Regions from separate parts of the Janthinobacterium sp. YR213 genome, predicted to be linked through region 2. Evidence: predicted binding sites of a transcription regulator. Region 2 holds the regulator's gene; the other holds the start of a gene.
What was found. The regulator HrcA, encoded in region 2, represses chaperone genes, less so after heat shock. The targets are predictions, from matches to a motif close to TTAGCACTCNNNNNNNNNGAGTGCTAA.
Positions count from the first base shown of each region.

Region 1: a site for HrcA is predicted at 2,680-2,706, ahead of groES (co-chaperone GroES). Genes of this name have one in related genera too.

Region 1 is NZ_FNDA01000002.1:838,335-842,775, reverse strand. It holds gene BLT98_RS12960 (GGDEF domain-containing protein) at 1-184, shown strand, start outside; gene BLT98_RS12955 (EVE domain-containing protein) at 181-645, opposite strand; RNA gene ssrS (6S RNA) at 725-902, opposite strand; gene BLT98_RS12945 (cell division protein ZapA) at 957-1,268, opposite strand; gene BLT98_RS12940 (DUF904 domain-containing protein) at 1,268-1,531, opposite strand; gene BLT98_RS12935 (hypothetical protein) at 1,688-2,434, opposite strand; gene groES (co-chaperone GroES) at 2,948-3,238, shown strand; gene groL (chaperonin GroEL) at 3,289-4,441, shown strand, end outside.
Region 2 is NZ_FNDA01000002.1:128,464-132,904, reverse strand. It holds gene dapB (4-hydroxy-tetrahydrodipicolinate reductase) at 1-429, opposite strand, end outside; gene BLT98_RS09805 (outer membrane protein assembly factor BamE) at 449-1,078, opposite strand; gene fur (ferric iron uptake transcriptional regulator) at 1,274-1,705, shown strand; gene hrcA (heat-inducible transcriptional repressor HrcA) at 1,754-2,770, opposite strand; gene BLT98_RS09790 (HAD family hydrolase) at 2,873-3,598, opposite strand; gene BLT98_RS09785 (hypothetical protein) at 3,843-4,441, shown strand, end outside.

The DNA of each region.
Region 1 (4,441 bases), 710 kb from region 2:
CAAGATGCAGGAAGCGATCGCCGCGGCCGCCATCGTCCACGCGCCGTCGCGCGGCGGCCTGGTGACGGCCAGCATCGGCCTCGCGCTGAATGACGCAGGACAGACGCCGGAACAATTGCTGGCCGCCGCCGACCAGGCCCTGTACCGGGCCAAGCAGAATGGCCGCAACCGGGTCGAAGGCTAGCCTGTCAGCTTGCCGGTAATGACTTTCCATTGCGCCGGCGTCACGGGCGTGATCGACAGACGGCTGCCCTTCTTGAGCAGCAGCATGTCTTCCAGTTCCGGCATCTGGCGCATCTCGGACAGGGGCAGCAGCGCCGTCTTTTTCACGCCGCGCACGTCGACGCTGATCCAGCGCGGCTGTTCTTGCGTGGCCTTGGCATCGAAATATTTTCCGCCCTCTTCAAACTGGCTGTGATCGGGATACGCACCGCTGGCCACTTCGGCCACGCCCGCCACGCCCGGCTGCGGGCAGCTCGAGTGATAGAACAGCACGCCATCACCCGGTTGCATGCCATCGCGCATGAAGTTGCGCGCCTGGTAGTTGCGCACGCCGAACCACGGCATGGTGTGTTTGGGCGCCGCCATCAGGTCGTCGATGCTCACTTCATCGGGTTCGGATTTCATCAGCCAATATTGTTTCATATTCACTCCCTATCAAAAGCAACAGGCGTAAAAAAACGGTTGCGCATCGATGCTGCAACCGTTTTCTTGGTACTGCAAATTGGGCCCCGCCTGTGCCGCTATGCCGGCATCCCGAACCAAACGGTTCAAGGTGGTCACGTTAGTTCAATTTCGGGTTCGTCGAACGAGCGACGCTCACTCCCATCAAACAAAATTCGCAACCGATGCGCATAAATGGTTCAAGGAATATATGGCAATCGCGAACACCGCAGGGTAGACCCAAGTTTACTCCTTTGATCGCGCATCGCAAAGACAAATCGTCGCGTGCACGCTTAAAAAAGGTTTTCCTGGGGCGTCAGAGCGCTATCCAACACCGTGTGCATGGCCGAGATTTTCTGCTTCACTTCCAGTATCGTCAATTCCGACAGCGGACCTTGCGGCGACTTCACGGAGAGGAATTCCGCAGCCACGCCCAGGGCGGCCAGCACGGCGATGCGGTCGTTGCCCTTGACCTTGCCCGCGTCGCGGATGGCTTTCATTTTGCTATCGAGATAGATCGCCGCTTCGCGCAGCGCTCGCTCTTCGCCGTCGCGGCACACCATGCTGTAGGACTGGCCCATGATATTGACATCGACACGCGGCATTACGCTTCCTTCTCGTTCTCGCCAATATAGGCGCCCGCTTCGGAAGCGGCTTGCTCCAGACCGGCTTGCACCAGTTCGGGAATTTTCTCCAGCAACGCCTCCACCCGCTCCTGCGCCTCGCGCATGCGCTGCACATACTGCGCGTTGTCGGCGGCCAGCGCGGCATTGTCCTTGCGCAGTTGCGCGTTTTCACGGCGCAGCGCATGGGTCATTTCGGCCAGCAGGCCTATTTTGTCGGATAATTCGTTGAATTCGGAAATCATCCCGCCACTATAGGGCGGACGCTCCATGGGCGTCAATCGAATCACGCCGCTGTCACACATATTTACATCAATGCAGGGCAGTTGGCGGACAATACACGCTTTTTCCGGCGCTTTTCGCCAAGTGCGCGCATCTGCCGGCGCCGCGATGGCAGCGTTTTACTCGTCGACGTAATCGGGTTCGATATCGAGTCCGCCATAGCGGTTTTCGCAAGAGCGGCGCGTCAGCGTCTGTTGTCCGCCCTTGCCGTCAAGAACCATCGTCAAGTCGCGGCAAGTACTGCGATAACTGCCAGGCTTGGCGTCCGTCCCCGAGGGCGTCAGGCGCACTGCCAGCGGCACCGCATTGCCCAGGCCCTTGTTGCTCCACTGGCGCGTCTTGCCATCCTCTTCATCTTTCAAGGTGCGCACGGCGGCCGTCAGCAGCGCTTTCTGTTCCCTGGCATTGAGCTTGGCGATGGTGACGTCGGACAGGAATGGCGGATACACGACGGGCGCCGGGTCCTTGCCCTGCACATCCCAGCGTCCGCTGTTCTGCGAACAGGTGCGGCGGCTCAGGTCCTGCGACTTGTCGCCCGCGGTGACGACGAATTTCAGGTCGCGGCACACGTGCGCCTTCAAGCTGTGTTCCGTCATGCCGGAGTTGCTGAAGTTGTATGTGACTTTCACCAGCACGCCATTGTCGGCGCCGTTGTCCCACACATGGGCTTCCTGGTCGTCGTCATCCTTGTTCAGGTCGTTGAACAAGTCATTAAGCAACATTTCCTTTTCCAGCGGCGTCAGGGCCGCCACGGTGATCTCGTCGACGATGGTGGGCGTTTGTGCCGCGGCATTGCCCAGGCAGGCGAGACCGACGAGAGTAGCGCCCAACAGGCGCAGGGCGGGATGGGAAATCGGGAATGGCATGGCGTGCTTTCTGGTGCGAATGGTGATATTGATATGCAATTGCAATCATCTTATCAAATTTCATAGTCAAACTCTGTTTCCTATGCGTACAGGAACGCCCCCTCTCCGAACGGCATGCTAGAGTCGCGCCTGTTGCTGACGCCCGGGAACGAGGCTTGTGCTGGCGCAAACCCTGTGTAGATGCAGGCTCTGCTCAGCATCTATCTATATGTTCCCCTTGAATAAGCCCCCTACCGTCCCTATAATTAGCACTCGTTAGTAGAGAGTGCTAACAAACTCTTTCGTAGCAATCCTCAGGAAATGATGGTGCTTGCCAGGCCACTGCAGGGAACGCTACGCGGCGGGCGACGCCGCGATGCACCACTGCCGGATACAGGCAAGGACAGGATGACATGGGGTTTGCTTGACCGTTGCGGGCTGCTTTCAACGGCGGTCACTGAAAGCACGTCTGGCGCTGTGCCAGGCATGTATTCATTTAGCAACACCTATCCATTGAACTTTAAGGAGTTTTGTATGAATCTGCGCCCATTGAACGATCGCGTCATCGTCAAACGCCTCGACCAGGAAACCAAGACTGCGTCCGGCCTCATCATTCCTGATGCAGCTGCTGAAAAACCGGATCAAGGCGAAGTCCTTGCCGTAGGCAATGGCAAGATTCTCGACGACGGCAAAGTGCGTCCTCTGGATGTCAAAGTGGGCGACCGCGTCCTGTTCGGCAAGTACGCCGGCCAAACCGTCAAAGTTGACGGCGATGAGCTGCTGGTCATGCGCGAAGAAGACATCATGGCGATCGTCGTCAAGTAATTGTTTCCACGTTGTAGACAGATACATCCCGAAACTCAGGAGAATTGAACATGGCAGCTAAAGAAGTAGTATTCGGCGACGCAGCGCGCGCCAAGATGGTCGAAGGCGTCAACATCCTCGCCAACGCAGTCAAAGTAACGCTGGGCCCGAAAGGCCGCAACGTGGTCCTGGAGCGCTCGTTCGGCGCCCCAACCGTCACCAAGGATGGTGTCTCGGTAGCGAAAGAAGTTGAACTCAAAGACAAGCTCATGAACATGGGCGCGCAAATGGTCAAGGAAGTTGCTTCCCGCACCAGCGACAACGCCGGCGACGGCACCACCACCGCAACCGTGCTGGCACAAGCCATCGTGCGCGAAGGCATGAAGTTCGTTGCCGCCGGCATGAACCCGATGGACCTGAAGCGCGGTATCGACAAGGCAGTTGCTGCCACCGTCGAAGAACTGGCGAAAATCGCCCGTCCTTGCACCACGACCAAGGAAATCGCCCAGGTTGGCGCGATCTCGGCAAACTCGGACTACTCGATCGGCGAGCGTATCGCTGAAGCGATGGAAAAAGTCGGCAAGGAAGGCGTCATCACCGTTGAAGACGGCAAGTCGCTGAACGACGAGCTGGACATCGTTGAAGGCATGCAGTTCGACCGCGGCTACCTGTCGCCATACTTCATCAACAACCCGGAGAAACAAGTTGCCGTGCTGGACAGCCCATTCGTCCTGCTGTGCGACAAGAAAATCTCGAACATCCGCGACCTGCTGCCGGTACTGGAACAAGTCGCAAAAGCTGGCCGTCCACTGCTGATCATCGCAGAAGACATCGAAGGCGAAGCGCTGGCCACCCTGGTTGTGAACAACATCCGCGGCATCCTGAAAACTTGCGCAGTGAAAGCACCTGGCTTCGGCGACCGCCGCAAAGCCATGCTGGAAGACATCGCTGTCCTGACCGGCGGCCAAGTGATCGCTGAAGAAGTCGGCCTGACCCTGGAAAAAGTGACCCTGGCCGAACTGGGCCAAGCGAAACGCATCGAAGTGGGCAAGGAAAACACCATCGTTATCGATGGCGCCGGCGAAGCAGCTTCGATCGAAGCACGCGTGAAACAAGTGCGCGTACAGATCGAAGAAGCGACCTCGGACTACGACCGTGAAAAACTGCAAGAGCGCGTCGCCAAACTGGCTGGCGGCGTTGCCGTGATCAAGGTTGGCGCAGCCA
Region 2 (4,441 bases):
GCTTTTCGCGGCCAGTTCCAGCAGCTTCATGGTGACATTCACGCCCACGCTCATGTTCGGCGCGAACATGATGGCCGTCTTTTCGGCGGCGGCGGCAATCGCGGCCTTGCCCGCATCATCGAAACCCGTGGTGCCGATGATCATCTTGATGCCATGCTCGGCGCAATACGCCAGGTGCTGCAAAGTGCCTTCGGGACGCGTGAAGTCGATCAGGTAATCGGCGCCGGCCAGGCCGGTGGCCAGGTCGGATTCGATCAGCACGCCGGCAGGCTTGCCGAGAAAGGCGGCCGCATCCTGGCCGACGGAAGGCGAACCAGCGCGGTCGAGGGCGCCGGCCAGCACGGCGTCAGGCGCATTGCTGACCGCTTCGATCAGGATATGGCCCATGCGGCCGCTGGCGCCAGCGATGGCAATTTTCAGTTCAGTCATTTTATTCTCTTACAGCAACTTATTTGGTGGGTTCGGCAGCAGGTGCAGGTGCAGGCTCGGCGGCAGGTGCAGGCGTCACTTCCGGCTTACTCACAGGAATGGCGGGCGCGGCATCGGCCGGCACGGGCACGGCGCTTGGCGCCACGGGTGACGGCACGGCGGCGGCAGGCACGTCGGCCTTGGCGACCTTGGCGAACGGCGACGGGCCGGCGATACGGTCGATGTATTCTTTCTCCGTCGGCAAGTTGCCGCCTTCAAAACGTTCAACCTTGCCATCCTTGCCGAAGTACACGACCACGCGGCTGCTGGTGGTTTCGCCACTGCCCCGGGCCAGGCGGAATGGATAATCCCAGCGGTCGGCATGGAAGATATCGGTCAGCAGCGAGGTGCCGAGGACGAAACGCACCTGGTCGCGCGTCATGCCCACTTTCAACTGGGCCAGCATCTCTTCGGAGACAAAGTTGCCTTGTTGAATGTCAGGACGGTAGGGCGAGAAAAACCACATGAATTTTTGCAGCGGCGTAATGGTGGTCGTTTGTGCGCCCTGTTCGGGGACCAGTTCCTTGCCTTCTTTTTGAGCAGCTGCCGGCTTTTCGCCAAGGATGCCACGGCTGGCGCAGCCGGACATGGCCAGCGCGACACAGACCATGCCTGCCACGACTGGTGCTCGAAATGAAATACGGTGCCAGAGAGATGGCAATACAGCCGGTGTTACGCGCATAAATGACCTCAATTTGATGAACAAAACGCCAGGAGTGGCCGGCCTGCCAAAAAATGCATATTTTGGCACTCCCCGCTAAAACGCTATATGATAAAGCACCTGACCCACATACGAGCAACAAACATGAGTAACAATCCTAGTGATCTCAAGGCAAGCGGCCTGAAAGCCACCCTGCCACGGCTGAAGATACTCGATATCTTCCAGAGTAGCCCGGTACGCCACCTGACCGCGGAAGACGTCTACAAGATTCTGCTGGCCGACAATATGGATGTCGGCTTGGCAACTGTCTACCGCGTCCTGACGCAATTCGAACAGGCCGGCTTGCTCAACCGCAACCATTTTGAAACCGGCAAGGCGATTTTCGAACTCAACGAAGGTTCCCACCACGACCACCTGGTGTGCCTCGACTGTGGCCGGGTCGAGGAATTCTTCGACGAAGACATCGAAGTGCGCCAGCAAAAGGTAGCCGAAGAGCGCGGCTTCAAGATCGCCGAACACGCCTTGGCCATCTACGGCAACTGCATCAAGACGGCTTGCCCGCACAAAACCGCCTGACCACAGCTGGCCGCTCCCACGGGGCGGCTGGCGCGCCAGGCATTACGATCAATGATGGCTGAGCGCGCTTGACAGCAACTTGGCCGTGATATCGACAATCGGGATGACGCGCTCGTAGGCCATGCGCGTCGGTCCGATCACTCCCAGCGTGCCCACGATCTTGCCGTTGACTTCATACGGCGCCGTCACCACGCTCATCTCATCCATCGGCACCAGGTTCGATTCGCCGCCGATGAATATCTGCACGCCCGTCGCCTTGCTCGATACATCGAGCAGCTGCATCAAACCCGTTTTTTGCTCGAACATGTCGAACATCTGGCGCAGCGAATGCATATTCGATGACAGATCGCTCACGCTGAGCAAGTTGCGCTCGCCGGAAATCACCATGTCATCGCTATGGTCGGCCATCGCTTCGCTGCCCGCTTCCACGGCCGCCTGCATCAGGCTGCCCATATCGTCGCGCAACTGGCGCAACTCACCCTGCAGGCGCACGCGCACGGCATCGAATGACAGGCCGCCATAATTCTGGTTGATGTAATTGGCCGATTGCACCAGTTGCGCCGGAGTATAGTCGGCCTCCGTCAGCAATAAACGGTTCTGCACGTCGCCGCCGGGGGCGACGATGACGAGCAGGATGCGTTTTTCGGACAGGCGCAGGAATTCGATTTGCTGGAATACGGATTCGCGGCGCGGAGTGAGCACGACGCCGGCAAACTGCGACAGCGACGACAGCATCTGCGCCGCGTTGGCGATGGTTTTTTGCGGTTGCGGCGTCTGCAGGCGCATGCGCGACTCCACCAGATGCTCGTCCAGGTGCCGGACGGTCAGCAAGGTATCGACAAAGATGCGGTAGCCGCGCGGCGTGGGGATGCGTCCGGCCGAGGTGTGAGGGCTGGACACATAACCGAGCTCTTCCAGGTCGGCCATGATGTTGCGGATCGTGGCCGGCGACAGGTCCAGGCCGGAAATTTTCGACAAGGCGCGCGAACCGACCGGCAGGCCGTCGGCGATATATCGCTCGACCAGGGCTTTCAGCAGTGTTTGGGCACGTGTATCGAGTTGCATGGTGTTTTATTTAAGCAAGTATGTTGTTAAGCAAGCGGCAACGAAAGCGGCCGAACGTGCATCAACAGCGCCTATTATGCACGTTCGCCCGGTCTGCGGCGATCAATCTTCCAGTTGCCCCTGCAGCCACAGCAGCAATTCATCGAAGTTGGCGCAGATGGCGTCGGGCTGCACGCCGGCGGCCATCTGCGCGTCGCTGCCCTTGCGGTTCATCCACACGGCGCGCATGCCCGCCCCTTGCGCTCCCGTGACGTCGAAATACAAGTCGTCGCCCACATACACGGCCTCATGCGGCGCCACGCCCAGCGCGGCGCAAGCGGCCAGGAAGATGCTCGCGTCAGGCTTGGCCACGCCGAAATCGCTGGCGGCGATGGAGACTTTAAAATGCTGTGCCAGGCCGATAATTTCAAGGTCCGCATTGCCATTCGAAATCGAGCCGACCAGCATGCGCTGACCCATCCAGGCAAGGCCAGGCAAGACGTCGTCATACGGCTGGACGCGATGGCGCGCAGCCAGGAACTGCGCGATGGCGCCATCGACCAGGACAGGATCCTCGCCGGCCGCCTCGAAGGCGGCCAGCAAGCCCGCGCGGCGCAACTCGATCAGGTTGCCATGGAAATGCGGTTGTTCATGGAGCATGGCCAGGCGGTGCTGGCGCAGCACCTCGATGGAAAACTGCTGCGCCACCTTGGGCGCATGCGTGGCCAGCCAGTCGTGCAGAAGGGTTTCCGCGGCGGCAATCACGGGCGCGATGGGCCACAAGGTATCGTCGAGGTCGAACAGGATGGCCTTGGGCGGCACGGCAGGTTTTACAGGGGCAAGGGACATGGGATTCACGGTGGATGCCACGCCACAGTGCGCAGCCTGCCTCTATTGTCGCATTGATCGCCGCCGCCGGCATGGCTGCGCCTCCATGAAATGGGGCCGGGCCAGCGCTTCCCGGCGAAAAATTGTTACAGGGTGATACAAGGCAAGATCATTCAGCTTGCCAGATAGACTAAAATAGGCGCCATTCCAATGCGGCGCCAGCGTCCGCGTTGCGCTACCCAACCTAATTCGTTTTGGAGAATGTATGAAAAATTTGTACCTGCGCTCGATGCTGGCGGCGGCTTGCGCCGTCACACTGGCAGCCTGCGGTGGCAGCGGCGGCAACCTGTATCTGCAAGGCCAAGTCGTCGGCCTGGCCAAAGATGGCCTGATTCTCCTGAATGACGGGGAAAGCTTGCCGATTCCTGCGGGCCAGGCCAGCTTTGTTTTCACCAAGCTGGTCAAGAACGATGACCGCTACAATATCACTATCGCACAACAGCCCAAGGGTGCCGTTTGCACCATTATCAATGGCGTCGGCAAGGCATCGAGCTACTCCGTGACTACAGCCCAGGTGAACTGCCAGACCAACGCCTACCCGTTGAGCGGCACGGTCACGGGCCTGACCACGGATGGTTTGCGCCTGGTGATGGGCCCCAACGGCACCACCCTGCTGGCTGGCGCCACCACCTACGAATTCAAAAGCGTTGATGACGGCGCCTCGTACGGCATTTCCATACTGGCTCAGCCAACGGGCCTGACGTGCCGCTTCCAGGGTTCCAGCAGTGCCGATGGCAGCGATACGGTCGGCAAGATGGGATCTGCCGCCACGACCGCAGCCACACTTGACTGCAAGCCGCAGTA